Regions from separate parts of the Ignatzschineria indica genome, predicted to be linked through region 2. Evidence: riboswitches for the same ligand, from Rfam matches in the RefSeq annotation. Region 2 holds a riboswitch; the other holds the start of a gene.
The links. A riboswitch is a leader RNA that binds a small molecule or an ion and turns the genes downstream of it on or off. The one in region 2 is predicted to bind preQ1.
Positions count from the first base shown of each region.

Region 1: another riboswitch for preQ1. It lies ahead of queF (preQ(1) synthase); the one in region 2 lies ahead of DC082_RS02410 (7-cyano-7-deazaguanine/7-aminomethyl-7-deazaguanine transporter).

Region 1 covers NZ_QEWR01000008.1:55,749-64,101, reverse strand. Annotated here, with positions in the region: gene DC082_RS10130 (bifunctional 2-methylcitrate dehydratase/aconitate hydratase) at 19-1,461, opposite strand; gene prpC (bifunctional 2-methylcitrate synthase/citrate synthase) at 1,875-3,032, opposite strand; gene prpB (methylisocitrate lyase) at 3,153-4,037, opposite strand; gene queF (preQ(1) synthase) at 5,082-5,552, opposite strand; PreQ1 riboswitch class I at 5,556-5,600, opposite strand; gene DC082_RS10110 (MFS transporter) at 5,837-7,051, shown strand; gene truC (tRNA pseudouridine(65) synthase TruC) at 7,208-7,966, opposite strand; gene gspG (type II secretion system major pseudopilin GspG) at 8,059-8,353, opposite strand, start outside.
Region 2 covers NZ_QEWR01000002.1:535,334-543,686, forward strand. Annotated here, with positions in the region: gene DC082_RS02400 (response regulator) at 161-856, shown strand; gene phoR (phosphate regulon sensor histidine kinase PhoR) at 1,107-2,423, shown strand; gene DC082_RS02410 (7-cyano-7-deazaguanine/7-aminomethyl-7-deazaguanine transporter) at 2,734-3,387, opposite strand; PreQ1 riboswitch class I at 3,394-3,438, opposite strand; gene DC082_RS02415 (hypothetical protein) at 3,683-4,096, opposite strand; gene phoU (phosphate signaling complex protein PhoU) at 4,414-5,145, opposite strand; gene pstB (phosphate ABC transporter ATP-binding protein PstB) at 5,234-6,070, opposite strand; gene pstA (phosphate ABC transporter permease PstA) at 6,287-7,192, opposite strand; gene pstC (phosphate ABC transporter permease PstC) at 7,254-8,189, opposite strand.

The sequences.
Region 1 (8,353 bases), on a different contig from region 2:
GATGAGATGAGATGATATTTAGATCACATAGAGATCAACATATTCATTAACCGGCATCTCCCAGAGTGCATCACGATCTAAGGAGATCTCTAAAATTGCTTTTTGCTGTTTTGCAGGGAATCTACGCGCTAAATTACGCTTAAACTTCTCAACAAGAACCGGCATTCCCTCTTCACGACGACGCGCATGGCCGATCGGATACTCCACAACAACTTCATCAAGTTTTGTGCCATCTTTTAACGTGATCGTTAAACCATTTGCGATTGAGCGCTTATCTGGATCGAAGTAATCTTTTGTAAATTGAGGATCTTCCTGACAGATGATTCGATCTCTCAAAGCGTCAATACGAGGATCTTTAGCAATATCATCCTCATAGTCACTTGCTGTCAAACGACCAAAGATTAAGGGGACAGCGACCATATATTGAATACAGTGATCTCGATCTGCCGGATTATTAAGTGGCCCTTTCTTATCAATAATTCTAATACATGCTTCATGCGTTCGAATATCGATACGCTCAATATCATCTGAACTCTTTCCTAAGTCATCGAGACGTTTCTTGAGCGTCATTGCCGCTTCAACAGCCGTTTGGGAGTGGAATTCAGCAGGATAAGAGATCTTAAAGAGAACATTTTCCATCACATAAGTGCCATAATCGCGCTGAAATTGGAAAGGCTTCCCTTCAAATAAGACATCATAAAAGCCCCATACTTTTGCCGTTAATGCAGTGGGATACCCCATCTCCCCTTTCTGCGCCATTAAATTGAGACGTACAGCTCTAGAGGTCGCATCTCCAGCCGCCCACGATTTACGTGAGCCAGTATTAGGAGCATGGCGATAGGTTCGCAGTGATTGACCATCAACAAAAGCCAGTGATAGAGCATTGAGAGCTTCCTCTTCACTTAAGCCTAACAACTCTGAAATAACAGCTGTTGAGGCAACTTTTACCAAAATAACGTGATCTAATCCCACTCGATTGAAGGCATTTTCAAGCGCAATACATCCTTGAATTTCATGAGCCTTGATCATCGCTTTTAGAACCGCTTTCATCGTTAATGGCTTCTTACCTGAAGCAACTGCCACACGAGAGAGCCAATCTGCAACGGCTAAAATTCCACCAAGATTATCAGAAGGGTGTCCCCACTCTGCGGCAAGCCATGTATCATTAAAATCTAACCAACGAACCATTGCGCCAATATCGAAAGCGGCTTGAACAGGATCTAACTGAAACTGTGTTCCAGGAACTTTTGCACCATGCGGAACCACCGTACCGGGAACAATTGGTCCTAAAAGCTTAGTGCATTCAGGATAATCGAGTGCTTCAAGCCCACAGCCTAAAGTATCAATTAGACAATATTGCGCAATCTGATAAGCCAAATCTGACTTAATCTCATAGTTACGAACATAATCGACAATATCGACCAATACCTGATCAAACTTAACTTCTCTCTCTTTAGACATAGATATATCTCCTATTTTTAGATGATTAATAATTAAATGATTAATAATTAAATGACTAATAATTAAATGAACTTAACGAACAGTTTATAAATAATGAATAGGTAATCGGTGGGGTATTAGTGGTAATTCAATAGATGGCTTATGGGCTACTTATCTACTTATAAGGGACTTATCAATCATTAAAATGATCCACAATATATCTGGGTCATTGTAGAGATTGATAAATGATGATCGGATTAAATCCATTACTCCGATCTAAAAGATTCGAAATAGAGATAAGGTCTTAGAGAAAGAGTATGGAGCATTGCTGTAATCATAGGTATCTCTCTACCCCCGCATGAGTACACCTATGGGTATGAATCATACAAGACATCACTCCATACTCTTTTATCAATGAACCGCCTATTTCAAATCTACTCTCTCTCTGAAATGGGGATAAATTGGAGCTCTTCAGGGCCGGTATATTGAGCCCCTGGGCGAATAATCTTATTATCTTTTCGTTGCTCTAAAATATGTGCTGCCCATCCTGCCGACCGGGAGATTACAAAAAGAGGGGTAAACATCGCCGTTGGAACCCCCATCATGTGGTAAGAGACCGCTGAGAACCAATCGAGATTGGGGAACATATTTTTATGATTTTGCATCACATCTTCGATACGATCAGCAATATCGTACATGCGCATTGTTCCCGCTTCTTGAGAGAGATCGTAGGAGATCCTTTTAATGACCTCATGACGTGGATCGGCAACCGTATAGACAGGATGACCAAAACCAATGACAATCTCACGATTGGCTAAACGCTCAAGAATATCAGCTTCCGCTTCATCGGGAGAATCATAGCGCTGCTGAATATCGAATGCGACCTCATTTGCACCACCATGCTTAGGACCTCTCAAGGCACCAATAGCACCTGTGATGGCAGAATAGATATCGGAGTTTGTTCCGGCAATTACCCTTGCGGTAAAGGTTGATGCATTAAATTCATGTTCTGCATAGAGAATAAGCGAAGCATGCATCGCTTTAACCCACGATTTTTTAGGGCGCTTGCCATGGAGTAGATGTAGGAAGTAACCGCCGATAGAATCCTCTTTACTCTCTAGCTCAATACGGACACCATTATGGCTATAGTGATACCAATAGAGCAGCATTGAGCTCAGTGAAGCGATCAAGCGATCGGCGATATCTTTTGCACCTGCGGTATTGTGATCATCCTTTTCAGGAGAGATACAACCTAATAGGGAGACGCCAGTTCGTAAAACATCCATCGGATGAACTGACATCGGTAGGGTCTCTAATGCTTTACGCATAGAGACAGGGAGTCCTCTTAATGCTTGCAGTTTCTCTTTATAGAGGCGCAACTCGCTCTCATTGGGAAGCTTCCCATGAATTAAGAGATGGGCAACCTCTTCAAACTCACAATTCTCAGCAAGATCGAGAATATTGTACCCTCGATAATGGAGCTCATTACCATTTCGACCAACGGTACAGAGTTCAGTGGTTCCAGCAATAGTGCCGGAAAGAGCAACAGATTTTTTTGGGCGAAAAGTGCCGGACGCATTCTGAGTCGTCATTTTTTTCCTCCTAGGAATTCTCTTTATATAGGTGATTAATTTTTACAGTGCTACAGCTCTACCGTGTAATTCACAGATCGGTAGATTTATTATTGTTTTTTACTGTTTTCTCTGTTTTTACTACTTTTTTGATGCAAAGAGCTGATCGAGCTGCTTTTCATAATCGTAGTAACGAATACTCTGGTAGAGTTCGTCACGTGTCTGCATCATAGGGAGGAGACTCTTTTGAGTTCCTTCTTTGCGAATGGTGTTATACACTGTTTCTGCCGCCTTATTCATCGCTCGGAAAGCTGATAGTGGGTAGAGCGCAATAGCTATGCCAACACTTCTGAGCTCATCGAGCGTAAATAGGGGCGTTTGACCAAATTCAGTAATGTTCGCAAGAACCGGAACATTAACCTTTGATGTAAAATCGCGATAAGTGGGTAATTCTGTTACCGCTTCTGGGAAGAGCGCATCAGCACCGGCTTCAATATAAGCGGCGGCTCGCTCTAAAGAGGCTTCTAACCCTTCTACAGCAAGCGCATCGGTACGCGCAATAATCATAAAATTGGGATCAGTCTTCGCATCAACGGCTGCTTTTATACGATCAACCATCTCCTCTTTAGAGACAATCTCCTTATTAGGACGATGACCACAACGTTTTGCACCCACCTGATCTTCAATATGTAATCCAGCAGCACCCGCCTTAATAAAAGACTTCACGGTACGCGCCACATTGAAGGCTGAGGTTCCAAATCCGATATCAGCATCTGCAATTAAGGGAAGATCGGTGACATTGGTAATACGATCAATATCGATCAACACATCTTGCAACGTCGTAATTCCAAGATCAGGTATACCCAATGATCCTGCCGCTACACCACCCCCTGAAAGATAGATCGATTTAAAACCTGCTCTTTCAGCTAACAAGGCGTGGTTGGCATTGATCACCCCCATTAATTGAAGGGGAGACTCCTCTTTTAATGCTTCGCGAAATCTCTCTCCTGCTGTTTTCATGCTCATTACAACTCTCCTTTGGTTTCTTCTACATCATGGTTAAAATTAAGATCCTTTCTTGTAGTTAATCGCTCTCTAGAGCGATCTTAATCCTCTATTAAATCTTCCAGCAACAGGGTATCTACAGCAATATCTGTTACATCTTCATTTGTCAGAGTGAGGAGTGCTATCACCAGTGTCAATTGAGAGTCGTGAATCATAATTGATGATTAGAAAGAGTAGTTGAGAGCAGATTAAATTATATTTATATATATATTTTACATATGCTTTATATAAATTATCGCTTTCAAAGAGGCCATTCTCTACTAGAAAATAGCCCACACTTCTTATTCCAACTCTATTGAAATATCCTTAAATAGATTCTGATTTTATTCTCAAAATAATAAAATATTGATCATTTTCGATTATTTTCGATTATTTTCGATTAACTCTGATTAATTCTGATTAATTTCTTAAGCTTCCTTCTGGTAAAGGAATCTCTTCAATCAATCACTCCTTTGCTCTTTTTTTATTTCCATATCCTTAAATACAACATAGCAAAGCGGAATAGCGTTTCCCAAATTATAAAATCACTTTTTGCGCTTTTTTTACTCTAAAAAAACAAAAAAATCTCTCAAAATAGCCATTAATAGCCTTTTTTGAGAGATCTGTTTTTTTATATATTTTTTTACAACAAAGGGAAACTTTTTACAAAAAGTTTGCAATATGATCAATTAATAGACAAATCGATTGATTTATTATTAAAAGATGATCTAAGAAAAAGAGCTTTCTATCTTATCTCTTTTATGCGTATCGGGTAACGCTTCATCCCTCTTCTCTTTTTCACCGAAATTCATTTTTAAATAGCGTTAAAATTGAGTTAAATAATCGGCAATAACAGGATTAGATGAAAGATTAATTCAATAATCTTTTTATTTAATCAATATTAAAAAAGTATCGAAATAGGGAGAAAAGCAACTTTCAATCAACTTTCAATCGACTTCTCATCAATTTTAGTGTTTTTTTAGTTAACCTTTAGAGCATCTTTAACAAGATGACTCAGATAACTCTTTAAAATTGAAAATTTGCTAAGCGCTGAGTGGCGACCGCTTCCCATTGAGTTCCTGCTTTTCCATAATTAGCATATGGATGGATCGAGATTCCACCTCGAGGCGTAAATTCCCCGCGTACCTCAATATAGAGAGGATCCATCAATTTAATAAGATCATCCATAATAATATTGACGCAATCTTCATGAAATGAGCCATGATTTCTAAAACTAAAGAGGTAGAGTTTTAGTGATTTGCTCTCCACCATCTCAATTGTTGGGACATAAGAGATATAGATTGTCGCGAAATCGGGTTGATTTGTCATCGGACAGAGCGTTGTAAATTCAGGACAATGAAAATTGACAAAGTACTCTCTATCGGGATGCGCATTTTTAAATGTCTCTAAAATTTGGGGCGTATATTCAGTAGGATAGATCGTTGCTTGATTACCTAATAGGGTTAAATTTTCTAATTGCTCTTTCTTATTACTCATTATTCATTCCTAGTTTTTTCATGTGGGATGGTTGCGAACCACAGTTAATTTGAAGGGCAATAATAACATTGTGACTCTAAAAGAGAAATTATTTGAATGATAAGGGGGAAAATCAAAGGCTTTTCCCTCACTGATCAATTAAGCGCAGATCTATTGACGCGCCCTTCTCATAATTCAACTAACCTTCTGCAAAAATGGCGGCTTTTTTATCAGTTCAAGTAAGATCTTGCTATAATATTTTCCGTTTTAATCTCCCCCTCCTACTCATTCAGAAAGGATCTTTTATGCAACAGCAGACACAGGTGCCGATTATCAAAAAAGGTGATCGAAAGACATTACTCGCCTCCACATTAGGCTATGCTATGGATGGCCTTGATATTATGATTCTCGCCTTTGCGATGATTCTTATTAAAGCAGAATTTGGATTAACAGATGCTGAAGGTGGCATGATTCAGACCATCACCTTAATAGGAACGGTCATCGGTGGTATCTTCTTTGGAATGCTGGCAGATAAGTTTGGTCGCGTTCGTGTCTTTAACTGGACGATTCTCCTCTTCTCGATCTTTACCGGGCTTGCGGCAATCTCAACAAGCGCTGAGATGTTTACCATCTTCCGCTTTATCGCCGGTTTAGGTTTAGGGGGAGAGTTTGGTATCGGCATGACATTGGTAGCAGAAACATGGCCGGCACATAAGCGTTCGCGCGCAACTGCGGTAGTCGCGATCGGCTTCCAGGTAGGAATCGTCTTAGCGGCATTAGTAAGCCTCCTCTCACCCTATATCGGTTGGCATGGAATGTTCCTTATTGGCGCACTCCCGGCACTTTTAGTCTGGTGGACTCGTCGAAATCTTAGTGAGCCAGAGATCTGGTTACAAGTAAAACGGGAAAATCGGAATAAGATATCGATCAAGCCACTATTTAAAGATTCGCGCACAACATTGACCACCATTGGGCTCATTATTGCCACCAGTGTCCAAAACTTTGGTTTTCACGGCATTATGATCTGGATGCCGATGATGCTTGCTAAAGAGCATAACTTTACGCTCTCTGGGACCTTCTTCTGGACCATTATTACAACCATTGGGATGGTTATCGGAACACTCACTTTTGGCGCAACTTCAGATAAAATAGGGCGCCGTCCAACCTATATCTTCTTTCTTTTAGTGAGTGCTGCTTTTGTCTGGATCTATTTCCAACAATCAAACTACTACGTCTTAATGTTCTTAGGGGCAATTTTAGGATTCTTCGTCAATGGCATGATGGGAGGTTACGGTGCGCTGCTTTCTGAACATTATCCAACGGAAGCGCGCTCTTCTGCGCAAAATATTATCTTCAATTTAGGGCGAGGAATCGCGGGATTTGCACCTGTTATTATCGGAACATTAGCGATGAAACATGATATTAGCTACGCTTTAAGCCTTATCTCCGGTGTCTACCTCCTCTCTGCGCTCTCCTTTATCTTCTTAATTCCCGAGACAAAGGGAAAAATTCTCGATTAGAGCTCTCTTTTACGATCACCATCAATAAAAGATCTATCATTGAATAGATCTTTTTTTTATTTTCACCAAGCCCGATCCATAAAAAGGGTGTTAGAGCCACGAAAGACAACTACCGCGCTCACTCTTACCTCAAAAGATGATATCAAAAGATGATTCTTAAGAATTATGGAGCCCTATTGAGGTAATGATAGAGGGATTCCATCCCAACCTTGTCAACAGAGTTATCCACAAGTTATCCAAAGGAGCTGTAATCGTTAAAGGTTCTCCACTTTTAGGATGCACTAAAGTGATACGATAAGCGTGTAATAGTAATCGCTCAACATCATAATGCTCTCTAAAGAGCCTATTATGCCGTAAGTCACCATATGTACTATCCCCAATAATAGGATGGGAGAAGTGATTCATATGGCGGCGAAGTTGATGTTTTCTTCCCGTTTCAGGTGATAAAGAGAGAAGCGTATAACGAGATGTTGGGTATTTCCCTGTGGATAACGGTATCTCACATTGAGCTAAAGGATGGTAGAAAGTAATCGCCTCTTGATCAGCTATCTCTCCCCGATCTCGATCGGCAATCTTATCGCGGATAAAGGAGAGCGGGGAATCAATCACCCCTTCATTCTCAACATATCCTCTCACTAAGGCGAGATACTCTTTTTTTAACGAATGTGCCATAAATTGCGCCCCTAAAGCGCGAGCACTCGCTTGATCTAAAGCAAAACAGAGTACGCCCGATGTCGGTCGATCTAAACGGTGTACAGGATAGAGATAGGCACCTACTTGATCTCGCAATCGTTGTAGAACAATCTCCGTTACTTTAGGATCGAGAGGAGAGCGATGAACAAACCAACCACTAGGCTTATCGATAGCGATCAAAGTATCATCCTGATAGAGAATCTTTAAAGGCTTTACGGGCATATCAACCGCCGATATCTCCTTTAGGGGATCGCTCAGCCTCTCATTACTCCGATTTTGATGATCTAATAGCGAGGACGCTTTTAGATTGCTTATCACGACTCTATCCCCTCACCTCGATGTTGAGTAATATCACGATTAAGACCTTTTCCGCCCCGTTTTTTATCCGCACCAAAAGTCATAATTTGATAATTTTGCTCCGATGCCTCGTAGAGATAGGGCACGCCCCAAGGATCAATTAAGATCTCTTCTCGAATATAGGGGCCATTCCATGCCTGATCATCAGACGTTTCTAACAAAACAGTAAGGCCTTCTTCCGTTGTTGGGTAACGATTGAGATCATCCCGAAAAATCGCTAATGCCCCCTCTATAGAGCGTAAATTCTGCTTC
Region 2 (8,353 bases):
TCTGTCACTTTGTTACATAGTTGTCACAATCGCTCCTTAGAATAAGAATCTGCTAATAAAAGAGACACTATAGCGATCGCTCTCTCGACCGTGATAGCAGTGAGTCGATTGAGTAGACAACTAATTTTCAATAGTAAAACAGTGGTAGATATTGGTAAATATGAAAAAAATTCTCATCGTTGAAGACGAAATTCCTATATCAGAGATGATTGAACACTTTCTCTCAAGTCAAGGATTTGAGGTTATTCAAGCATTTGATGGTATTGAAGCAAAAGAGCTCTTAACTCAAAATCCTAAGATTGACCTAATACTCCTCGATTGGATGATGCCACAAAAATCGGGAATCGATCTTCTAAAGGAGCTTAAAGCAAGCCGTAAGAATCGCCATATTCCTGTCATTATGTTGAGTGCTCGCGCAGAGTTAGAAGATCGTGTTGTTGGGCTCGATTCAGGTGCTGATGATTATCTTCCTAAACCCTTTGCAATGAAGGAGCTTCTCTCTCGAATCAACTCCCTTCTTCGCCGAATTGATGAGTATGTTGAAGAGGAGAATGAGATTCGTGAAGTTGCCGGTATTGAACTCGATCTAGATGCACAACGAATTACCATTAATGGGGAGTTGATCAATCTTAGTGCTATTGAATTCCGCCTTTTAGCCTTCTTTATTACCCATATTGATCGTGTCTATAGTCGCGATCAGCTTCTCGATCATGTCTGGGGAATCGATAGTTATGTCGATGAGCGAACGGTCGATGTCACAATTGGGCGCCTTCGTAAAATTTTAGAGCCTACAGGCCATAATAAATTACTTCAAACCGTTCGTGGCGAAGGCTATCGCTTCTCTCCTCATCTCTAATACGCCTTTATAAGAGAATTTCGCTAGAGATCGATTGGGTAAAGCATTCATCCTCTTAAATTTTAGTAGGAGAAGCCCTCTTCAATCCGTTATGATGGGCTCTCTACTTCTCTCTCTTCTTCTATTGATCAAAATGCATACAGATTGATTGGTATTAGATCATTCAATAAATCAATAAATCAATAGATTAGTAGCTTAAAACCGATAGAAATTAGGTGTTCAATTAAGATTGATCTAAGGAGCCTTAAAAATGTTAGGTCACCTCTCTCCCAAACAGTTTCTTTTAGAGCTATTTCTGCTCTATCTGCCGGCGATTGTACTCTCATTCTTCTTTGGCTCCCTCTTTCTTTGGCTCTTTATTGCGACTCTTCTGCTGCTTCTTTGGCACTATCGGCAACTCTACCGCCTCTCCCGCTGGATCTGGATCGATCATAATTTCTATCCCCCCGAAGGTAAAAGTAGCTGGCTTCCTATCTTCCATGGTTTGCATCGTATGCGCATTGAGCAACGAAAAGAGCGCAATCAACTTCTCGATTTTATTCGCTACTTTCGAAAAGGGGCGGAGGCGATGCCGGATGCCACAATCTTATGTGATAAAGAAGGTCGTTTAAATTGGTGTAATCCTCAAGCAGAAGCGATGCTCAAATTACGTTGGCCACAAGATGAGCGTCAATCGATCTTCAATCTAATTCGAACACCTGAAATTGTGGAGTATTTTAAAGCGGGAAATTATGAATCCCCTTTTCTCCTACAGCTCGATCAACGTGAACTTGAGTGCCGCTTCTACTACCCTTATATCGAAAATAATCTACTCATTATTGCTCGAGATGTAACCGATAGAGAGGTTGCGGAGCGAACGCGTCAAACCTTCTTCGCTAATGTTAACCATGAATTACGGGTGCCCTTAACGGTGATTAAAGGGTATGTCGAGATGTTACAGAGCAATTTGGCAGAATCAGAGCGCGAGAGTTTTGAAGCTAAGGCGCTCGATCGTATCGAGGAGCAAGCGGAGCGACTTCACTCCTTAGTGATTCAACTGATGGCATTAACACGCCTTGAGACAGGTGCTAAGTGGGATCGTGCCGAAGTTGTTCCTCTTTCACAACTCACCGCTGAGATGCTCGATGATTATTATCAGCAACATCCCGAATCTCGAGATTATATTACCGCAGAGATTACCCCAAACTTAACTGTTCTCGGCAGTCAGGATCAACTTAAGCAGGTGGTTCTCAATCTCTTTTACAATGCCATTGAACATAATCCTCCCCAAACGCCGATCCATCTTCTACTAACAAAGGTAGATAATGGTAGTGAACAAGGCGAGATTCTCTTTCAGCTCTCAGATAGAGGAAAAGGAATTCCTCCAATGCATCTTCACAAATTAACAGAGCGTTTCTATCGGGTCGATTCCTCTCGCAACCGCGAGCAATCGGGAGGAAGTGGTTTAGGTTTAGCCATTGTTAAACATGCTCTCAATAATCATGAGAGTCAGCTAGAGATTAGCAGTGAAGTTGGGAAAGGAAGCTGCTTCTCTTTTCGTCTTAAAGCTCACCTATCAAAAATGTAAGAGACGATTCTCAGCCGTTTTTTAGCTCTTACAACAAAGGCTGAACGCTGCCGGATCTCACTATCGCGTATTTTCATCAATTTCTCGCCGGCATCAGGCACCAAAGATGCCAACCTGCGGGCATGCAGGAGTTATAAGAGCGAAATGGTTATCTCCCGACGCTCAACAGATTCTCTTATGGATCGAATCAACTAAACAACAGAAGCTAATGAGATGCCGAAGATCACTCCTGCATACTTTCAGAAACTACGCGCTGGTATGAGTCGTAATCTGATCGATTCATCACCGGCACGTTATTACCCTGCTCTATCTATTGACTCTTGAGGGAAGCTAATTTTCTTAAAAGATAGTTGAGCAATATTCCATAGAGCGGGAGGAAGAAGATTGCTGAGATAACGATCTTAAAGAAGTAATCCACCATAGCGATTTCTGGCCAATTCTCTGCCATAAAATCATCATCACTTTGATAGAACGCAATACTAAAGAAGACTAGAGTATCGATTAAATTCCCCACGACAGCCGCGGCACTCGGTGCAACCCACCAACGCTGATTTTGACGAAGATAATTAAAGACAGTGATATCGATCAACTGCCCAACGAGATAAGCAGAGAAACTCGCAAGTGCAATACGCGCAACAAAGAGATTGAAGGTCGCCAAAGACTCCCAACCCACCCATAATCCCTTAAAGAAGAGAACAGAGAGAAGATAAGAGATCATCAATGCCGGGATCATCACCACAAAGATAATTCTCCGCGCTAATGATGCCCCAAAAATGCGTATCGTCAAATCGGTGGTCAAAAAGATAAAGGGAAATGTAAATGCCCCCCAAGTGGTATGAAAACCGAAGATCGTAAAGGGTAACTGAACTAGATAGTTACTCGAGGCAATAATCAGAATATGAAAAAAGGAGAGAATATAGAGCGCACGCTGCCGCTGCTCTGGCGTAAAGTTGTATTGAATCATCGATTAAATTCCTTAGTTTTTTTATGTGGGAGGATTGCGAACCACGAATGAAAGGCGATCATTCTAACGGATTTACGCCGAACAGCAACTATTAATTGCAAGAGTGGGGAGGAGTCTAAACCCTAACCCCCAACCATTAGTACTATCTTCTGACAACGCCATAGCGCTTTAATGAAGACTTAATGAAGACTGAGTCGATCAGTCAATCAATTATCGATCTCAAAAAGATCGGCAAATTTCTCAACATCGAGATATTTAGCATACTCTTCAATACTCTCAAGCACACTCTCATCCTCTAATAGAGAGAGAGCATTGCAATCTCTCCTAATGCACTAAAACCGACTTCCATTCCCTCTTCAACTTGATCTGTCACCACTAACATTACCAAAGCAATTTTACAATCTTGAGTAACAAGACGCTCATAAAGACGCGCAACACGCTGATTCATCAAACGTCGCTCTGCCGGAGTAATCGCCGAATAGGCAACTAAGTGAGGATGGGAAGAGATCGCTAAATAGACCCATTGAGCTAACTCTACCCGATCAACATCAGAGGTGCGCTCTATAAGACAATTTTTAAAGTTATCGATGGGGACTGATTGAGCAGATGCAATCGGGGAAGAGAGTGAAAGCCCTGCGACTAAGAGTAAGGCACTCACACGGAAAAGAGATTTTTTAAGTGAAGCAATAACTTGAAAAGAGAGAGACATCGATACTCCTAAATGACTTGCCGGCATCAGATCAATTGATCAGCTGATGAAAGATAGCAAGAAGATAAAGATATGAATAATAGTAGATCAATAATAGAGATCACTAATAGATATTGATGCTTATTATTTGCTAATGGCTTCCCTTTGTCACTGAAATAGTGACATAAAAATGATCTCGATAGTGATCGAACAATATTCAAACAGAGATCCTATAACGATATAGAAGGACGGTAAAAGAGAACAATAAAAAAGGATCAGCTCATATTTTAAACTGATCCTCCATTGAGTTATTAATCATAAAGCCCTTATAGCAAGGGTTAAAGTGCTTTACGATCTCGCTGATCGAGCAGCTCTTGTAATCGCTCATTCTTCTGGACACGAATATCTACCCCTTTGACGAAGTAGATAATAAATTCGCAGATATTTTGGCATCGATCCCCTATTCGCTCTAAAGAACGCGCACAATTCATCGCCTTTAAGATAGAGGGGATAGAGCGAGGATCTTCCATCATATAGGTCATCAACTGACGAATAATATTCTCATATTCACTATCGATCTTATCATCTTCGGGATAGATCGATAAGACGGCTTCAAGATCCATACGTGCAAAGGCATCTAATACCTTTTCAAAGAAATTAAGGCTCCGAATCGCTAGAGACTCTAAAGAGACGGTAATCGCATCAAGATGCTCCGGCGCCGGCGTAATATAGGCCATTTTAGCAATATTTCGAGCAGTATCGGCGATACGCTCAAGCTCGGCGATTGTCTTAATAATTACAATTAGAAGACGAAGATCACTCGCTGTTGGTTGCCGTTTTGCGATAATCATAATACAGAGCTCATTGATCTCAACCTCTAACTCATTGATCACCTCATCTCGCTCAATAATAGCATGGGCTAAGGCCTCATCACGCTGACTCATCGCTTTGATCGAATCGCGAATCTGCCGCTCAGTTAACCCACCCATCTCTAATACTTTACTCATCGAACGCTCAAGCTCAGCATTAAATTGCGCTGAGATATGGCTCGTAAAATCTAACTTCTTCATGCGTTCCCTTCTCTTCTCAATATCAATCTCGTTCTCAAAACCCGTTCTCAAATCTCGTTCTCAAAACTCAACCACTCATACTCAATCATTAACCGTAACGACCGGTAATATAATCTTCTGTCTGTTTGTGATTCGGTTTTGTGAAGATCGTATCGGTATCATCAAATTCGATCAGATCTCCTAAATACATAAACGCCGTCTTATCTGAACAGCGTGCTGCCTGCTGCATATTGTGAGTCACCATCACGATGGTGTAATCCTCTTTTAGCTCAAAGATCAACTCTTCAATCTTACCGGTTGAGATGGGGTCGAGCGCCGAACAAGGCTCATCCATTAGAAGAATCTCCGGGCGAATAGCAATTGCACGCGCGATACTCAATCGTTGCTGCTGTCCGCCAGAAAGATTGGTGCCATGTTCATGAAGCTTATCCTTAGTCTCCGACCAGAGTGCCGCTTTTGTTAAGGCCCACTCTACCCGCGCATCCATATCGGCTCTTGAGAGATTCTCAAAGAGTTTGACGCCAAAGGCGATATTGTCATAGATCGACATGGGAAAAGGAGTGGGTTTTTGAAACACCATGCCAACATTAGCACGCAGGAGAGCGACATCTTGCTTGGAGGTTAAGATATTCTCCCCATTGATCAAGATCTCCCCTTCAGCGCGCTGCTCGGGATAGAGTTCAAACATCTTATTAAAGGTTCGAAGCAGTGTTGATTTACCACAACCAGATGGGCCGATAAAAGCCGTTACCTGATTTTCGGGAATATCGAGTGTAATATCGTGAAGTGCGTGAAATTTATGGTAATAAAAGTTTAAATTTCTAACGCTAATTTTTGCCGGGCGATCCTCTTTAACAGGGGGCTTAACTGCCGCTGCGGCAAATGCATCATGAGAATCGATATTCTGTTTAGCTTCTAAATTCATTCTATCTTCCTACATCTATTAAGAGATTCACTCACCTTTAGCATGGTTAGATGCCCTATGCCCTATTTAGCGCTTATTTTCAAATCTCATAAGCTTTCTACTAAAGGTTGAGCGATTATATCGAGTATAAGTTCGCTATTATAAATTCATTATGTAACAGGAGTGTAACAATAGAGATATTCTGCTCTCTTATCACACTCCTCTAACCGTGATCGACTAATCACGATTATTAGATTTAAAGAAGATCCGCACAATAATATTGAGTGCCAAGATCGCCATTGTAATAAAGAAAACTCCTGCCCAAGCTAATGCTTGAAGATTACTATCTGGCGTCATTGCGAAGTTATAGATTGTGACCGGCAAACTTGCCATCGGCTCCATAAGATCGGTGCTCCAGAATTGATTGGAAAGTGTCGTAAAGAGGAGAGGTGCCGTCTCACCCGAGATACGTGCAACTGCCAAAAGAATTCCCGTCATAATCCCGGAGAGGGAGGATTTTAAGGTAATTCGAACAATAATCTTCCATTTAGGTGTTCCTAAAGCATAAGCCGCTTCTCGCAAAGTATGAGGTACTAGGAGCAACATATTCTCCGTTGTCCGTATCACAATCGGAATCTGGATCAATGCTAAAGCGATGATTCCGGCAATAGCAGAATAATGCCCCATCCGAACCACCACAACGGTATAGACAAAGAGCCCGATCACAATAGAGGGTGCCGAGAGGAGAATATCATTAATAAAACGAATCACCGAAGCGAGCTTGCCATTACTATTATATTCAGCCAGATAGACACCTGCTAAAATTCCAAGCGGCGTACCGATTACTGTTGCCCAGAGAATTAGAATGCCACTTCCCACAATCGCATTGAGTAATCCGCCCCCTTCACTATTAGGTGGTGGCGTCATCTCAGTGAAAAATTGTAGCGAGATTCCCCCCATTCCTTTCGTCGCTGTCGTCCATAAGATCCAAATTAACCAGAAGAGTCCAAAAGCCATCGCAACAAGCGAAAGTCCAATCGCAAATTGATTGATGACTTTTCGACGTTGCTGCTTCTTCACACGTGAAAGATGGGTCATTTGGCGCTCATGGTGTTGATCTTGCGATACCCTATTCTTTTCCATATCTCCGCTATTTCCACTATTCTCTCTGCTATTCTCTCTACTACTATTTATAACGTTCATCTTATGCACGCTCCTGCTTCATAAATATTTTTGAGATCGCTAATACGATAAAGGTAATAATAAAGAGGAGAAGCCCTAACTCCATTAACGCTGCCGTATGAAGCTCGCTCGATGCTTCGGCAAACTCATTTGCTAATGATGAGGTGATACTATTGCCGGGCGCAAAGAGGGAGAAGCTATCAAATTGATAGGTATTACCGATCACAAAGGTCACCGCCATTGTCTCTCCCAGTGCGCGTCCTAATCCAAGCATCACACCGCCAAAAACCCCTTTTTTCGTATAGGGAAGAATTACTTTCCAGATCACTTCCCAAGTAGTAGCGCCTAACCCATAAGCTGATTCTTTCATAATACGAGGTGTTCGCTCAAAGACATCGCGCATCACTGAAGCGATATAGGGAATGATCATAATGGCGAGGATAATGCCGGCTGTTAAAATACCGATACCAAAAGCGGGGCCTTTAAAGATCTCATCGAGAAAAGGAATCCCCTTACTAAAAGATTCGAGCGGCTTTTGGAAATATTTTGCAAAGAGTGGTGCAAAGACAAAGAGTCCCCACATACCATAGACAATACTGGGAATGGCCGCGAGAAGTTCCACCGCAACCCCGATCGGTCGGCGTAACCAAGGGGGGGCTAGCTCTGTTAAAAATATAGCGATCCCAAAACTGACCGGCACCGCAATCACTAATGCAATAATGGAGGTAATAATCGTGCCGTAGATCGGAACTAAGGCACCAAATTGATCCATCGGCGCATCCCACTCCTTTGTCCAGAGAAATTTGAGTCCAAACTCCTTAATACTTGGCATAGAAGCAATAATTAGGGAGAGCATAATCCCGGTTAAAAGAATCAGCACAAAGATCGCCGCAGCACGAACGCTGAAAGCAAAAAGCTGATCTGGCAGAGCCGATTGTGGTTTTTTAATACTTTTCATTCAATCTCTTCTTTCACTATCTCGATGACTCGATTATTAGATTTTTAAGCTTTTAAACTTTTAAACTTTTAAGCTTTTGAATTTTTTGGATATGGAAAACCCAACCGAAGCGTCTTCTCATCGATTGGGTATTCTATTATCGCTTAAGATGAATACTTTTTAAT